3 regions of the Streptomyces sp. NPDC003393 genome follow, and region 1 is predicted to be linked to each of the others. Evidence: riboswitches for the same ligand, from Rfam matches in the RefSeq annotation. Region 1 holds a riboswitch; each other region holds the start of a gene.
What was found. A riboswitch is a leader RNA that binds a small molecule or an ion and turns the genes downstream of it on or off. The one in region 1 is predicted to bind cobalamin.
Positions count from the first base shown of each region.

Region 2: another riboswitch for cobalamin. It lies ahead of ACWDUZ_RS28935 (cobalamin biosynthesis protein); the one in region 1 lies ahead of ACWDUZ_RS16675 (HoxN/HupN/NixA family nickel/cobalt transporter).
Region 3: another riboswitch for cobalamin. It lies ahead of ACWDUZ_RS17845 (ribonucleoside-diphosphate reductase subunit alpha); the one in region 1 lies ahead of ACWDUZ_RS16675 (HoxN/HupN/NixA family nickel/cobalt transporter).

Region 1 covers NZ_JBSFRB010000014.1:122,985-127,441, forward strand. Annotated here, with positions in the region: gene ACWDUZ_RS16670 (nucleoside hydrolase) at 1-590, shown strand, start outside; gene ACWDUZ_RS16675 (HoxN/HupN/NixA family nickel/cobalt transporter) at 587-1,726, opposite strand; cobalamin riboswitch at 1,725-1,913, opposite strand; gene ACWDUZ_RS16680 (metalloregulator ArsR/SmtB family transcription factor) at 1,994-2,353, shown strand; gene ACWDUZ_RS16685 (glycoside hydrolase family 13 protein) at 2,463-4,196, shown strand; gene ACWDUZ_RS16690 (DUF4142 domain-containing protein) at 4,264-4,457, opposite strand, start outside.
Region 2 covers NZ_JBSFRB010000037.1:37,743-42,199, forward strand. Annotated here, with positions in the region: gene ACWDUZ_RS28930 (cobyric acid synthase) at 1-1,267, opposite strand, end outside; gene ACWDUZ_RS28935 (cobalamin biosynthesis protein) at 1,264-2,250, opposite strand; cobalamin riboswitch at 2,352-2,490, opposite strand; gene ACWDUZ_RS28940 (hypothetical protein) at 2,650-2,880, opposite strand; gene ACWDUZ_RS28945 (inorganic phosphate transporter) at 2,915-4,345, opposite strand.
Region 3 covers NZ_JBSFRB010000016.1:64,164-68,620, reverse strand. Annotated here, with positions in the region: gene mctP (monocarboxylate uptake permease MctP) at 1-867, shown strand, start outside; gene ACWDUZ_RS17850 (GNAT family N-acetyltransferase) at 974-1,480, shown strand; cobalamin riboswitch at 1,543-1,703, shown strand; gene ACWDUZ_RS17845 (ribonucleoside-diphosphate reductase subunit alpha) at 1,826-4,195, shown strand; gene ACWDUZ_RS17840 (ribonucleotide-diphosphate reductase subunit beta) at 4,195-4,457, shown strand, end outside.

The DNA.
Region 1 (4,457 bases):
CGACGGCCCCGCTGACGAACATCGCGCTGCTGCTGCGCACCCATCCGGAGGTGACGCGCAACATCGAGCGGATCGTGTTCATGGGCGGCGCGGTCGCCACCGGCAACGCCACCGCGGTCGCCGAGTTCAATGTCTGGCACGACCCGGAGGCGGCGGCGATCCTGCTCACCGCCGGGGTGCCGATCACGATGTACGGGCTGGACGTGTTCCAGCGGGTGATCGTCCCGGCCGACGACGTACGCAGACTGCGCGACAGCGCCGAGCCGGGCGCGAACCTCGCGGGACGGCTGCTCGCCCACCGCGACCCGGTGACCTCCGCGCAGGACCCCTCCGGCGGGCTCGGGGACGCGGGCGCCGTGTGCTCGGTCGCCGACCCGGCGGGGCTGACCACGCGGCGGCTGCCGGTGGAGGTGAACCTCGCGCCGGGCCCGGCGCGCGGCCAGACGGTCGTCGACCGCCGGCCGCGCCCGGGCGAGGCGGAGCTCCACGGCGAGGCTCGCGAACAGCGGCTGGTGGACGTGGCGTTGGACATCGACCCCGACCGGTACGTGAAGCTGTACCTGGCCACGGTCGAAGGCAACAGCCCTTAGTCCGTCTCCGCCGCCCGGACCGCCCAGCGCTGTTCCACCTTGGCCGCCTTCCAGTACGCCAGCGCCGCCGCCCACACCACGACGAAGAGGCCGACGATGATGTAGCCCACGTTGTCCAGGTCGAGGCCGGCGATCCAGCCGGTGACGTCGTCACGCAGGTCGAGCTTGTCGTGCAGGACGCCGACGAGTTCGATCGTGCCGATGAAGAAGGCGACGGCGATGGACAGGCCGGTGATGGTGAGGTTGTAGAACACCTTGCGGACGGGGTTGGAGAAGGCCCACTGGTACGCGAAGTTCATGAACGTGCCGTCGAGGGTGTCGAACAGGCTCATCCCGGCCGCGAAGAGCAGGGGCAGGCAGAGGATCGCGTACCAGGGCAGTCCGGCCGCCGCGCCCGACCCGGCCATCACCATCAGGGTGACCTCGGTGGCCGTGTCGAAGCCGAGGCCGAAGAGGAAACCGAGCGGGAACATCTGCCCCGGCCGCGAGACGGACCGGGTCAGCCGGCCGAGGACGCGGTTCATGAACCCCCGGGAGTCCAGGTGCTGTTCGAGCTCGCGCTCGTCGTAGGTGCCGGCCCGCATCGCGCGGAAGACCTTGAGGATGCCCACCAGGGCGACCAGGTTGAGGGCGGCGATCAGATAGAGGAAGGTCCCGGAGACGGTGGTCCCCATGAAGCCGAGGACCTGGTGGGTGCGCGAGCCGTCGTCCATGACCTTGCCGGCCAGCGAGGTCCCGCCGGCGATCAGCAGGGCCAGGAGCACCACCACGCTGGAGTGGCCCAGCGCGAACCAGAAGCCCACCGAGACCGGGCGCTTGCCGTCGGCCATGAGCTTGCGGGTGGTGTTGTCGATGGCGGCGATGTGGTCGGCGTCGAAGGCGTGCCGCATGCCGAGGGTGTAGGCGGTGATGCCGAGGCCGATGCCGAAGGCCTTGGTGCCGACCCGGTAGTGCTCGGGAACGACGAGCAGGAACAGGATCCCGAAGGCGACGACGTGCAGGGCGAGGATCACCCCCATCAGCCCCGCGGTCTTGAAGGTGTCCTCCCGGCGCCAGGCGAAGGCGGCCTCGGTCGTCGTCGGGGCAGGGTTGGGCAGGGTCATCCGGTCATCACGCTCCAGCACCTCGTGGATCACTTCGTGAGCTGCCGTGGCCGGTCTCCTGGCTTACGGGTGGTGCGTGCCCGGCCCGCCTTCCCGGCCGTCGTACGACGGCCAGTGGCTGTCCCGCGCGGGACGTGGGCCTGGAACTCCCCGATCACAGTGGCGAGGGCCGCGTCGACCTTGCATCGACTTCCCGAACACCACGGCCCGCCCACCGTAGAGGGGGAAGCGGTCGGCTGCATAGCTGCATACCTGCGCAGGTATGGAAGATCACAGGGGTGCGCCTGCGAGGATGGCGGTATGCATCTCGTCCCTGCCGACCGCGCGGACCGCCGCACCATCGACGGTCACCGGGTGTGCGACGCCATCGCGGCGATCGGCGACGCCGCGCACGTCCGCGCCTGGGCGGACCGTTTCTCGCTGCTCGCCGACCCCAAGCGGCTCGCGCTGCTGCTCGCCCTGCACCGCACCGGCCCACTGGCCGTCTCCGACCTCGCGATCGCCACCGGCATGAACGACCCGGCCGTCTCCCAGGCCCTGCGGCTGCTGCGGGCGGCCGGGGTGGTGGAGGGCGAGAAGGAGGGGCGCGTGGTGCGCTACCGGGTGGTGGACCGCGACGTACGGGGCCTGCTGGAGCACTGTGCGGCGGACGCCGGCTGACGTACGCCCCCTTTGCCGCCCCCTCTGCCTCCTGTGGCGGTTTCATATTTCCGGCGATCGGGACAGAGTTCTCTTTGTTGCATCGACGACGCACCGAAGAGGAGATCGCGTGACCGACCGCACCACCACGCACGACTCGACGGACACCTCCCCCCACGACTCCACGCGCGTCGCCACGGGCACCGCCCCCGGCGACGCACCCCTCGACCTCTCCCCCAAGAACCCCGACCGGTGGCGGCAGGCCGTCGTCTACCAGGTCTACCCCCGCAGCTTCGCCGACGCCGACGGTGACGGGCTCGGCGACATCCGGGGCGTCACCCAGCGGCTGACCCACCTCGCCGCGCTCGGCGTGGACGCGCTCTGGCTGAGCCCCTTCTACCCCTCCGAGCTGGCCGACGGCGGCTACGACGTCGCCGACCACCGGGACGTCGATCCGCGCCTGGGCACCCTCGACGACTTCGACGCCATGGTCACCGAGGCCCATCGCCTGGGCCTGAAGGTGATCGTCGACATCGTCCCCAACCACAGCTCCCACCTGCACCCCTGGTTCCAGGAGGCGCTGCGGGCCGGGCCCGGCTCTCCGGCCCGCGACCGGTACGTCTTCCGCGACGGACGCGGCGAGCACGGTGAACTCCCGCCCACCGACTGGCAGTCCGTCTTCGGCGGCAGCGCCTGGCGGCGGGTGCCGGACGGGCAGTGGTACCTGCACCTGTTCGCGCCCGAGCAGCCGGACTTCAACTGGGAGAACGAGGAGGTCCGCGCCGACTTCCGCGCCACCCTGCGCTTCTGGTCCGACCGGGGCGTGGACGGCTTCCGCGTCGACGTGGCGCACGCCCTGGTCAAGGACCTCGACGAACCGCTCCGCGACGTCGGGGACATCGGGGTCACCGGCGAGGACGCCCTGCCGCGCATGGCGCCCGGCAGCCACCCGTACTGGGACCGGGACGGCGTCCACGAGATCTACCGCGACTGGCGCAAGATCTTCGACACCTACCTCCCGCCCCGTACGGCGGTCGCCGAGGCCTGGGTGCCGGACAGCCGGCGCGCGCTGTACGCCCGCCCGGACGAACTGGGCCAGGCCTTCAACTTCGAGTACCTGCAGACCGGCTGGGACGCCGGTGAGCTGCGCCGGGTCATCGCCGCCTCGCTGGCCGGCGCGCGGGCCGCCGGGGCCTCGGCCACCTGGGTGCTGTCCAACCACGACGTGATCCGGCACGCCTCACGGCTGATGCTCCCGCCGGGCACCGACGAGAACGCGTGGCTGCTGTCCGGTGGACGCGCCCCGGCCGTCGACGAGGCGGCCGGGCTGCGCCGGGCCCGTGCGGCGACGCTGCTGATGCTCGCGCTGCCCGGTTCGGCCTACCTCTACCAGGGCGAGGAACTCGGCCTGCCCGAGGTCGCCGACCTGCCCACGGAGGTGCTCCAGGACCCGATCTGGGAACAGACGGGCCATGTCCGCAAGGGCAGGGACGGCTGCCGGGTGCCGCTGCCGTGGACGACCGGCGGACCGTCGTACGGCTTCGGGGCGGGCGCGGCCTGGCTGCCGCAGCCGGCCGGCTTCGCCGCCTACGCCGTGCAGGCGCAGGACGGGGTGGAGGGCTCGACGCTGGAGTTGTACCGCACGGCTCTGCGGCTGCGCCGCAAGCTGTCGGCGGGCGAGTCGCTCACCTGGGCGGAGGACGCCCCGAGCGGGGTGCTCTCCTTCACCCGGTCCGAGGGCTGGCGGTGCGTCACCAACCTGACGGACACGGACGTGCCGCTGCCGCCGGGGGAGGTGCTGCTGAGCAGCACGCCGCTGACGGGACGCCGGCTGGGACCGGACACCACCGTGTGGCTCGCGTAGGGACGGTGCCGGCGTCCCGCGCCGTTCCGTCCCTCGCCCTGCGCACGGACTCGCTCCGCCGCCGGGCTCACCGCACCGTCGGGCTGGGCGACGGCGCCCCGCCCGGTGCGCCCCCCGGAGCGCCGCCGATGTCCAGCGGGCTCGACGTGGCGTTCGGCGGCGGGGTCAGCTCGACCAGGGGCTGCCCGCCGGAGACGGGCGGCGGGGTCAGGTCCGAGGAGGGCAGCTTCGGCGGGGTCGTCTGCTCGAACAGCACCCGGT
Region 2 (4,457 bases), on a different contig from region 1:
GGGTGCCCCACGTCCGGCCGACCCGGCAGCCGTCCAGGAAGGGCTCGCCGCCGGTCACTTCGGCGACCCCGTGGTGGATCTCGTACCCCTCGACCCGTTCCCCGAGGGCCTCGCCGACCGGCCGGGTGAGGGTCTTCTCGCGGGCGAACCGCACCCGGACGGGGAGGACACCGAGGCCGGGGACGGCCCCGGTGCGCGACTCCACCTCGTCCTCGATGTGCTCGCCGAGGATCTGGAAACCGCCGCAGATCCCGAGGACCGGCCGCCCCTCGGCGGCCCGTCGGACAAGCGCGTCCGCGAGACGCCGCTCGCGCAGCCACTCCAGTGCCCGTACGGTCCCGCGTGTGCCCGGGACCACCACCAGGTCGGCGTCGGACAGCTCCTCGGGGCGGTCCACGAACCGCACGACGACCCCGGGCTCGGCGGCGAGCGCGTCCACGTCGGTGAAGTTGGACATCAGCGGGATCGCGCACACGGCGACGCGCAGCACGTCCTCGCCGACGGGCGGGGCCACGGCGGACTCGCGGACGGTGCCCCGCAGGGACACGCGCAGCCCGTCCTCCTCGTCGATGCCGAGTCCGTGCCGGAAGGGCAGGACGCCGTACGCGCGCCGCCCGGTGAGGTCCCGGAGCATGTCCAGTCCGGGCTCCAGCAGGCTGACGTCCCCGCGGAACTTGTTGACGAGGAACCCGGCGACGAGCGCCTGGTCCTCCGGTGAGAGCAGCGCGACGGTCCCGAAGAACGAGGCGAACACACCCCCGCGGTCGATGTCCCCGACGACCAGCACGGGAAGCCGCGCGTTCCGCGCGATCCCCATGTTCACGATGTCGGTCCGGCGCAGATTGATCTCCGCCGGGGACCCCGCCCCCTCACAGATCACGGCGTCATACGTGCCCCGCAGCTCGGTGAGGCAGTCCAGCACGGTGCCCAGGAGCCGCTGCTGCCGTCCGCCGTGGTAGCCGCGCGCGCTCATCTCGCCGACCGGCCTGCCCAGCAGCACCACCTGGCTGCTCCGCTCCCCGCCCGGCTTGAGCAGCACCGGGTTCATCAGCGCGGTCGGCTCGATCCGGCAGGCCTGGGCCTGCATGGCCTGCGCCCGCCCGATCTCCGCGCCCTCGCGCGTGACGAAGGAGTTGAGGGACATGTTCTGCGCCTTGAAGGGCGCGACCTTGACGCCTTGCCGCACCAGCCACCGGCAGATCCCGGCCGTCACGACGCTCTTGCCGGCGTCGGAGGTGGTGCCGGCGACGAGCAGACCGCCGCTCATGACGCGCTTCCCTTCGTCCGACGGTTGCCGCGCGTGCCGCGATCGCCGCGGCCGCGGTCGCACAGGAGCCCGACGGCGGCGCAGGTGCCGAGGGCGAGCCAGCCGACGCGCCGTGAGAGCCGTACCGCTCGCTCGATGTCCCCGACGCGCACGGCGCGCCCGGCGCCGTTGAGCACCGGGCGGTGCTCCAGACGCCCGCCGTACGAGAGCGTGCCGCCCATCCGCACCCCGAGCGCCCCCGCGAAGGAGGCCTCGACCGGACCGGCGTTGGGGCTCGGGTGCCGGCGGGCGTCGGCGCGCCAGGCGCGCAGGGCGCCCCGCGGGTCAGGGCCGGCCACGGCCGCCAGGACGGCGGTGAGCCGCGCCCCCGGCCATCCGGCCAGGTCGTCCAGGCGTGCGGAGGCCCAGCCGAAGCGGCGGTACCGGGGCGACTTGTGCCCGACCATGGCGTCCAGGGTGTTCACGGCCCGGAACGCGGCGAGCCCCGGCACCCCGGCGACGGCGCCCCACACCAGCGCGCCCACCACGGCGTCGGAGGTGTTCTCGGCGACCGACTCCACGACGGCCCGGGCGATCCCGTCGGCGTCGAGCGCCTGGGGGTCGCGCCCGCACAGGTGCGGCAGCCGCGCCCGGGCCGCCACCACGTCGCCCGCTTCCAACGCGCGCCCGATGGTGCGCGCCTCCCGGACGAGGGAGGTCCCGCCGACCACGGCCCAGGTGGCGGCGGCCGTCAGGGCGGCGGAGGCGACGGGGGAGGGGCGGACGGCGCGCGCGGCGGCGGCACCGAGCGCGGTGGCGCCGCCGGCGCACAGGGCCGTGTGAAGGGCGCCCCGACCTCGGTGGTCCCGCCACAGCAGACGTTCCACGGCGCCCGCGGCGCGGCCGAACACGGCGACCGGATGTCCTCGGCGTGGATCGCCGAGGAGGAGGTCACCGAGGAGGCCGGCGGCGGCGCCGTACGCGAAGACGCGATCGGCACCCATGGGTTCAGCCGACTTCGGGGCCGGGCAGAGCGTCGTCGATGAACCTCGGTCGGCAGCCGCGCATGGCGATATGTCCTCACTCAGGGTGTCCACGCCCTGGTTCGACGAGACCGGCGGTGAGAGTTCCTGGCTCCCGGGGTTACTACCCCGGTGACAGTGGCGGGACCGCGCCGGATTCGCACCGGCTTCCTCTCCTGCCGCCGTACATGGCCCCGGCAGTCCACCACGCCCCGCGAACACCCGTCAACTCACCGTTGACCTGCGACGGGATACTGAGATGAGGCCCACACCACCGGCGCGAGAAGCCCGCCCCGCCCGTTCGCCGAGGTGGCGGGGCGGGCGGGGCGGGTGGTGGGACGCTCTTGACTTCCGGGGTCCGGCAGGGGCCCTGACCGGCTGTCAGCCCGTGCCGACGATGAGGTGGATGCCGTAGGCCACCGCGGCGGCGCAGGTGGCGAAGCAGACGTAGGCGCCGGTGACCGCGAGGACCCCGCCTCCGTCGCCCCGCGCGACGGCACGCTCCCGCCGGGACAGGCCCGCGATGCCCAGGGTGAACAGTGCCACCAGGCCCACGGTGACCGCGAGGCTGACGCCGAAGACGGAGCCGAGGGCTGCCCAGTCGATCTTCATGGTGATGCTTCCTTGGGTGCCGGGTGAGCGGGGGTCAGACGGTGGCGGCCGGCGGGGTGGCCGGAGCGGCGGACGCGGTCGGCGCGGCCGTCGGATCGATGACGGGCGTGGTGACGGCCGTCGGATCGATGACGGGTGCGTCGATGGCGGGCGTGGTGATGGCTGTCGCGTCGATGACGGGCGTCTCGATGAGGGGCGCGTCGATGACGGGGGCGGCCGGCTGGGCGGGGATCGTCGCGGTGAGCGACTCGACGGCGGCGGACTCGTCCGTGGAGACCGGTGCCGTGGACGCGGGGGCGGGGGCCGCCGGGGGCGGGGTGACGGCGGCGATCGCCTGGGTCACGACGCCGGGCGGCTCCTCGGCCGCGGGCTCGGTGACGTTGGTGTGGTCGACGACCTGGCGGCGGGAGATCTTCCAGATCGCCGCGCTCGAGGTCACCAGGAACGCGGCGACGAGCGCGGTGCCCCAGTCGCCCAGCCCGGTGACCGCCTCCGCGCCCGCGCCGACCAGGGCCGCGGCGGGCAGCGTGAGGACCCAGGCGACGGTCATGCGGCCTGCGGTGGACCAGCGGACCACACCGCCTTTGCGGCCCAGGCCCGCACCCATCACCGAGCCGGAGACGACGTGCGTGGTGGAGAGCGAGAAGCCGAGGTGCGAGGAGGCGAGGATGGCGGTGGCCGCGCTGGTCTGGGCGGCGAAGCCCTGCCGCGGCTGGAGGTCGGTCAGGCCGGTGCCCATGGTGCGGATGATGCGCCAGCCGCCGATGTAGGTGCCGAGCGCGATCGCGAGGCCCGCCGAGAGGATGACCCAGGTGGGAGGGTTGGAGCCGGGGGCTGTGGCGCCGCCGGCGATCAGGGCGAGGGTGATGACGCCCATCGTCTTCTGGGCGTCGTTGGTGCCGTGGGCCAGCGAGACCAGGCCCGCGGAGGCGATCTGCCCGACCCGGTGGCCCTTCTCGGCCGCCGTGCCGTCCGCCTTCCCGCCGATCGTGTACGACAGCCGGGTCGCGACCATCGCCGCGAGACCCGCGACGACCGGGGCGGCCACCGCGGGGATGATGACCTTGGTGACCAGGGCGTCACCGTGCACCGCGCCCACGCCGGCCGAGGCGATCGTGGCGCCGATCAGGCCGCCCATGAGGGCGTGCGAGGAACTGGACGGAAGCCCGACCAGCCAGGTCAGCAGGTTCCAGAGGATCGCGCCGACCAGGGCGGCGAAAATGACCTCGGGACGGATGCCGGCCTCGTCGACGAGGCCCTTGGAGATCGTGTTGGCGACCTCCACGGAGAGGAACGCGCCCACCAGGTTGAGCGCGGCGGACATGGCCACCGCGACCTTGGGCTTGAGTGCGCCGGTCGAGATGGTGGTGGCCATCGCGTTGGCGGTGTCGTGGAAACCGTTCGTGAAATCGAACGCGAGTGCGGTTACTACCACAATCGCGAGGATCAGCGAGAAGCTTTCCATTTACCCAGGCAATCGTTCGAGCGTCATTGGCTGGTTGAACGTAGGTAACCAGGGTGAACAGAAGATGAACTGGGCCGGTCCGCGGAGTGTCCGAATCTGCTTCCCGGAGGTT
Region 3 (4,457 bases), on a different contig from region 1:
CAGTGGACGTATGCCACGCTGGCCCTGGGTTCCGCGCTGGCGCTCTTCATGTACCCGCACTCGATCACCGCGACGCTGTCCTCGCGCAGCCGTGAGGTGATCCGCCGCAACACCACGATCCTGCCGTTGTACTCCCTCATGCTGGGCCTGCTCGCCCTCCTGGGCTTCATGGCGATCGCGGCGGGCGTGAAGGTCGACAACGGCCAGCTGGCGATCCCGCAGCTGTTCGAGAACCTGTTCCCGGACTGGTTCACGGGCGTGGCCTTCGCGGCCATCGGCATCGGCGCGCTGGTGCCGGCGGCCATCATGTCGATCGCGGCGGCCAACCTGTTCACCCGCAACATCTACAAGGACTTCATCAAGCCGAACGCGACGGCGAAGGAGGAGACCCGGGTCTCCAAGATCGTGTCGCTGCTGGTGAAGGTGGGCGCGCTGATCTTCGTCCTGACCATGGACAAGACGGTCGCCATCAACTTCCAGCTGCTCGGCGGCATCTGGATCCTGCAGACCTTCCCGGCCCTGGTCGGCGGCCTGTTCACGCGGTGGTTCCACCGCTGGGCGCTGCTCGCCGGCTGGGCGGTCGGCATGCTCTACGGCACGCTCGCGGCCTACGGGGTCGCCTCGCCGACGCAGAAGCACTTCGGCGGCTCGGCCAAGGAGATCCCGGGCATCGGCGAGATCGGCTACATCGGCCTGACGGCGTTCGTGCTCAACGTGGTCGTCACCGTGGTCCTGACCTTCGTCCTCAACGCGGTCAAGGCGCCCGCGGGCGTCGACGAGACCCGGCCCGAGGACTACACGGCCGACGCGGGGGACCCGGGCGTCGCGGTGGAGCTGCCGCCGGCCACGGCCGACAGCGCGCACTGACGGTACGCCTCTGACCCTGCGCCTCTCACCGGGCCGCAGCGTCTCGCAACGGGCCGCCGGAGAAATCCGGCGGCCCGTTGTCGTACCCCTCGTGCACACTCGGCGTATGGACATCGTGATCAGGCCGGCGGAGCCCGGCGAGTACGACGCCCTCGGCGAGATCACCGCCCAGGCCTATCTGGGCGACGGGCTGCTCGACTTCGGGGAGAGCGACGCGTACCTGGGCGAACTGAGGGACGTGGCCAAGCGGGCGGCCGCCGCCGAAGTGCTGGTGGCCGTCGCGGAGGGCAGGGTGCTCGGCGGGGTCACCTTCGTGCCGTCCGGCGGCCCGATGGCCGACATCGCGAGGCCCGGCGAGGCCGAGATACGGATGCTGGCGGTCGCGCGGACCGCGCGCGGCCGGGGCGCCGGCGAGGCCCTGGTGCGGGCCTGTCTGGACCGGGCCCGGCGCACCGAGGGCTGTGTCCGCCTGGTGCTGTCCACCCAGCGCACCATGCACGCCGCTCATCGCATCTACGAACGTCTGGGCTTCGTGCGCACCCCTGAGCGCGACTGGAACCCGCTCCCCCACCTCGACGAGATCACGCTGCTCGCCTACGAGTTGCCGCTCTGACACGCTCCGCAGTCGCCACGACACAACATATGGGGGTGGCCTTCTCACCCAGCACAAGATGTATGCTCATGCTCGCTGTCACCGCAGGGGAATCCGGTGCGAATCCGGAACTGTCCCGCAACGGTGTACTCGTCCGCGTATGCCCGCATGCCGTCATCTCCGGCTGCCCGTGTGCCGTCGTACGAGCGTCAGTCCGAGGACCTGCCGACAGTGCGCCCGGCCGTCCGGTCCGGGTGCCTGACGTCCGGGCCTCGCGGAATGGGCCGGTGGACGCGGCGCCGCGTGCGCCCGTGCGCTGCTCCCTGCCCTCCATGAGGCCCCGTGCCGAGCGAGGGAGAGCCCCACGTGACCATCGCGCCAGCCGATCCGGCTTCAGCGACAGGCTCCATCACCGGTCTGGAGGCCGAAGGTCCCGGTGCCGCGCTGCTGCGGACGCTGACCGAGCTGACCGCCGACCTCCCCGATGCCGACCCCGGCCGGGTGGCCGCCGCCGCGCTGCGCGGGCGTTCGGCGCACGCCGACGAGGCGGAGCTGCGGTATCTGGCCACCGAGGCCGCCGCCGGTCTCATCTCCGAGGACCCCGCCTACTCTCGGCTGGCCGCCCGGCTGCTGACCCTCGCCATCCGGGCCGAGGCCGCCTCGCAGGGCGTGACGTCCTTCACGGAGTCCGTCGCCGTGGGCCACCGCGAGGGGCTGATCGCCGACCGGACCGCCGCGTTCGTACGCCGGCACGCCGAGCGGCTGGACGCCCTGGTCGATCCGGCCGCCGACGACCGCTTCGGCTACTTCGGCCTGCGCACGCTGCACAGCCGCTATCTGCTGCGCCACCCGATCACCCGCAAGGTGGTCGAGACACCGCAGCACTTCATGCTGCGGGTCGCGAGCGGTCTGGCCGAGGACGACACCGCGCGGTCGGTGGACGACGTCGCGGCGCTCTACGGGCTCATGAGCCGCCTGGACTACCTGCCCTCCTCCCCCACGCTCTTCAACTCCGGCACCCGCCACCCCCAGATGTCGTCCTGCTACCTGCTCGACTCCCCCCGGGACGAGCTGGACAGCATCTACGAGCGCTACCACCAGGTCGCGCGGCTGTCCAAGCACGCCGGCGGCATCGGCATCGCCTACTCCCGCATCCGCTCGCGGGGTTCGCTGATCCGCGGCACCAACGGGCACTCCAACGGCATCGTGCCGTTCCTGAAGACCCTGGACGCCTCGGTGGCGGCCGTGAACCAGGGCGGCCGGCGCAAGGGCGCCGCGGCGGTCTACCTGGAGACCTGGCACTCGGACATCGAGGAGTTCCTGGAGCTGCGTGACAACACCGGCGAGGACGCCCGCCGCACCCACAACCTCAACCTGGCTCACTGGGTCCCGGACGAGTTCATGCGCCGGGTCAGCGCCGACGAGCAGTGGTCGCTGTTCTCCCCGTCGGACGTGCCGGAACTGGTGGACCTGTGGGGTGCGGAGTTCGACGCCGCGTACCGCAGGGCGGAGGCGGCCGGACGGGCGAAGAAGACCATGCCCGCCCGGGACCTGTACGGCCGGATGATGCGCACCCTGGCGCAGACCGGCAACGGCTGGATGACCTTCAAGGACGCCGCCAACCGCACCGCCAACCAGACGGCCGAGCCGGGCCACGTCGTCCACTCCTCCAACCTCTGCACGGAGATCCTGGAAGTCACCGACGACGGGGAGACGGCGGTCTGCAACCTGGGGTCCGTCAATCTGGGTGCCTTTGTCGACAAGGCGACCAATGATCTCGACTGGGAGCGCCTGGACGAGACCGTGCGCACCGCCGTCACCTTCCTGGACCGCGTGGTCGACATCAACTTCTACCCGACCGAGCAGGCGGGCCGCTCCAACGCCAGGTGGCGGCCCGTCGGCCTGGGCGCCATGGGCCTCCAGGACGTCTTCTTCAAGCTGCGCCTGCCCTTCGACTCCGCCGAGGCCAGGGCGCTGTCCACCCGCATCGCCGAGCGGATCATGCTCGCCGCGTACGAGGCGTCCGCCGACCTGGCCGAGCGCAACGGGCCGCTGCCGGCCTGGGAGAAGACCCGCGCCGCCCGGGGCGTGCTGCACCCCGACCACTACGACGTCGAGTTCACCTGGCCGGAGCGCTGGGCCGCCCTGCGCGAACGCGTCGCCGCCGTCGGCATGCGCAACGCGCTGCTTCTGGCCATCGCGCCCACCGCCACCATCGCGTCCATCGCCGGCGCCTACGAGTGCATCGAGCCGCAGGTCTCCAACCTGTTCAAGCGCGAGACGCTGTCGGGTGAGTTCCTCCAGGTCAACTCCTATCTGGTGGATGAGCTGAAGGAGCTCGGCGTCTGGGACGCCCGCACCCGTGAGGCGCTGCGCGAGGCGAACGGCTCGGTGCAGGACTTCGCCTGGATCCCCGAGGACGTGCGGGGTCTGTACCGCACGGCCTGGGAGATCCCACAGCGCGGACTGATCGACATGGCGGCGGCCCGGACCCCGTTCCTGGACCAGGCCCAGTCGCTGAACCTGTTCCTGGAGACGCCGACCATCGGCAAGCTGTCCTCGATGTACGCCTACGCCTGGAAGCAGGGCCTGAAGACCACGTACTACCTGCGCTCCCGCCCGGCCACCCGCATCGCCCGCGCGGCACGCGCCACCGTCCCCGTCCAGCAGGTCGCCGACCCCGAGGCGGTCGCCTGCTCCCTTGAGAACCCCGAGTCCTGCGAGGCCTGCCAGTGATGACCAGCACCACCGACCGACCCCAGACCCTCCTCGACCCCGGTTTCGAGCTGACGCTGCGCCCCATGCGCTACCCCGACTTCTACGAGCGCTACCGGGACGCCATCAAGAACACCTGGACCGTCGAGGAGGTCGACCTCCACTCGGACGTCGCCGACCTCGCCAGGCTCACGCCCGCCGAGCAGCACCTGATCGGCCGCCTGGTCGCCTTCTTCGCGACCGGTGACTCGATCGTCGCCAACAACCTGGTGCTGACGCTGTA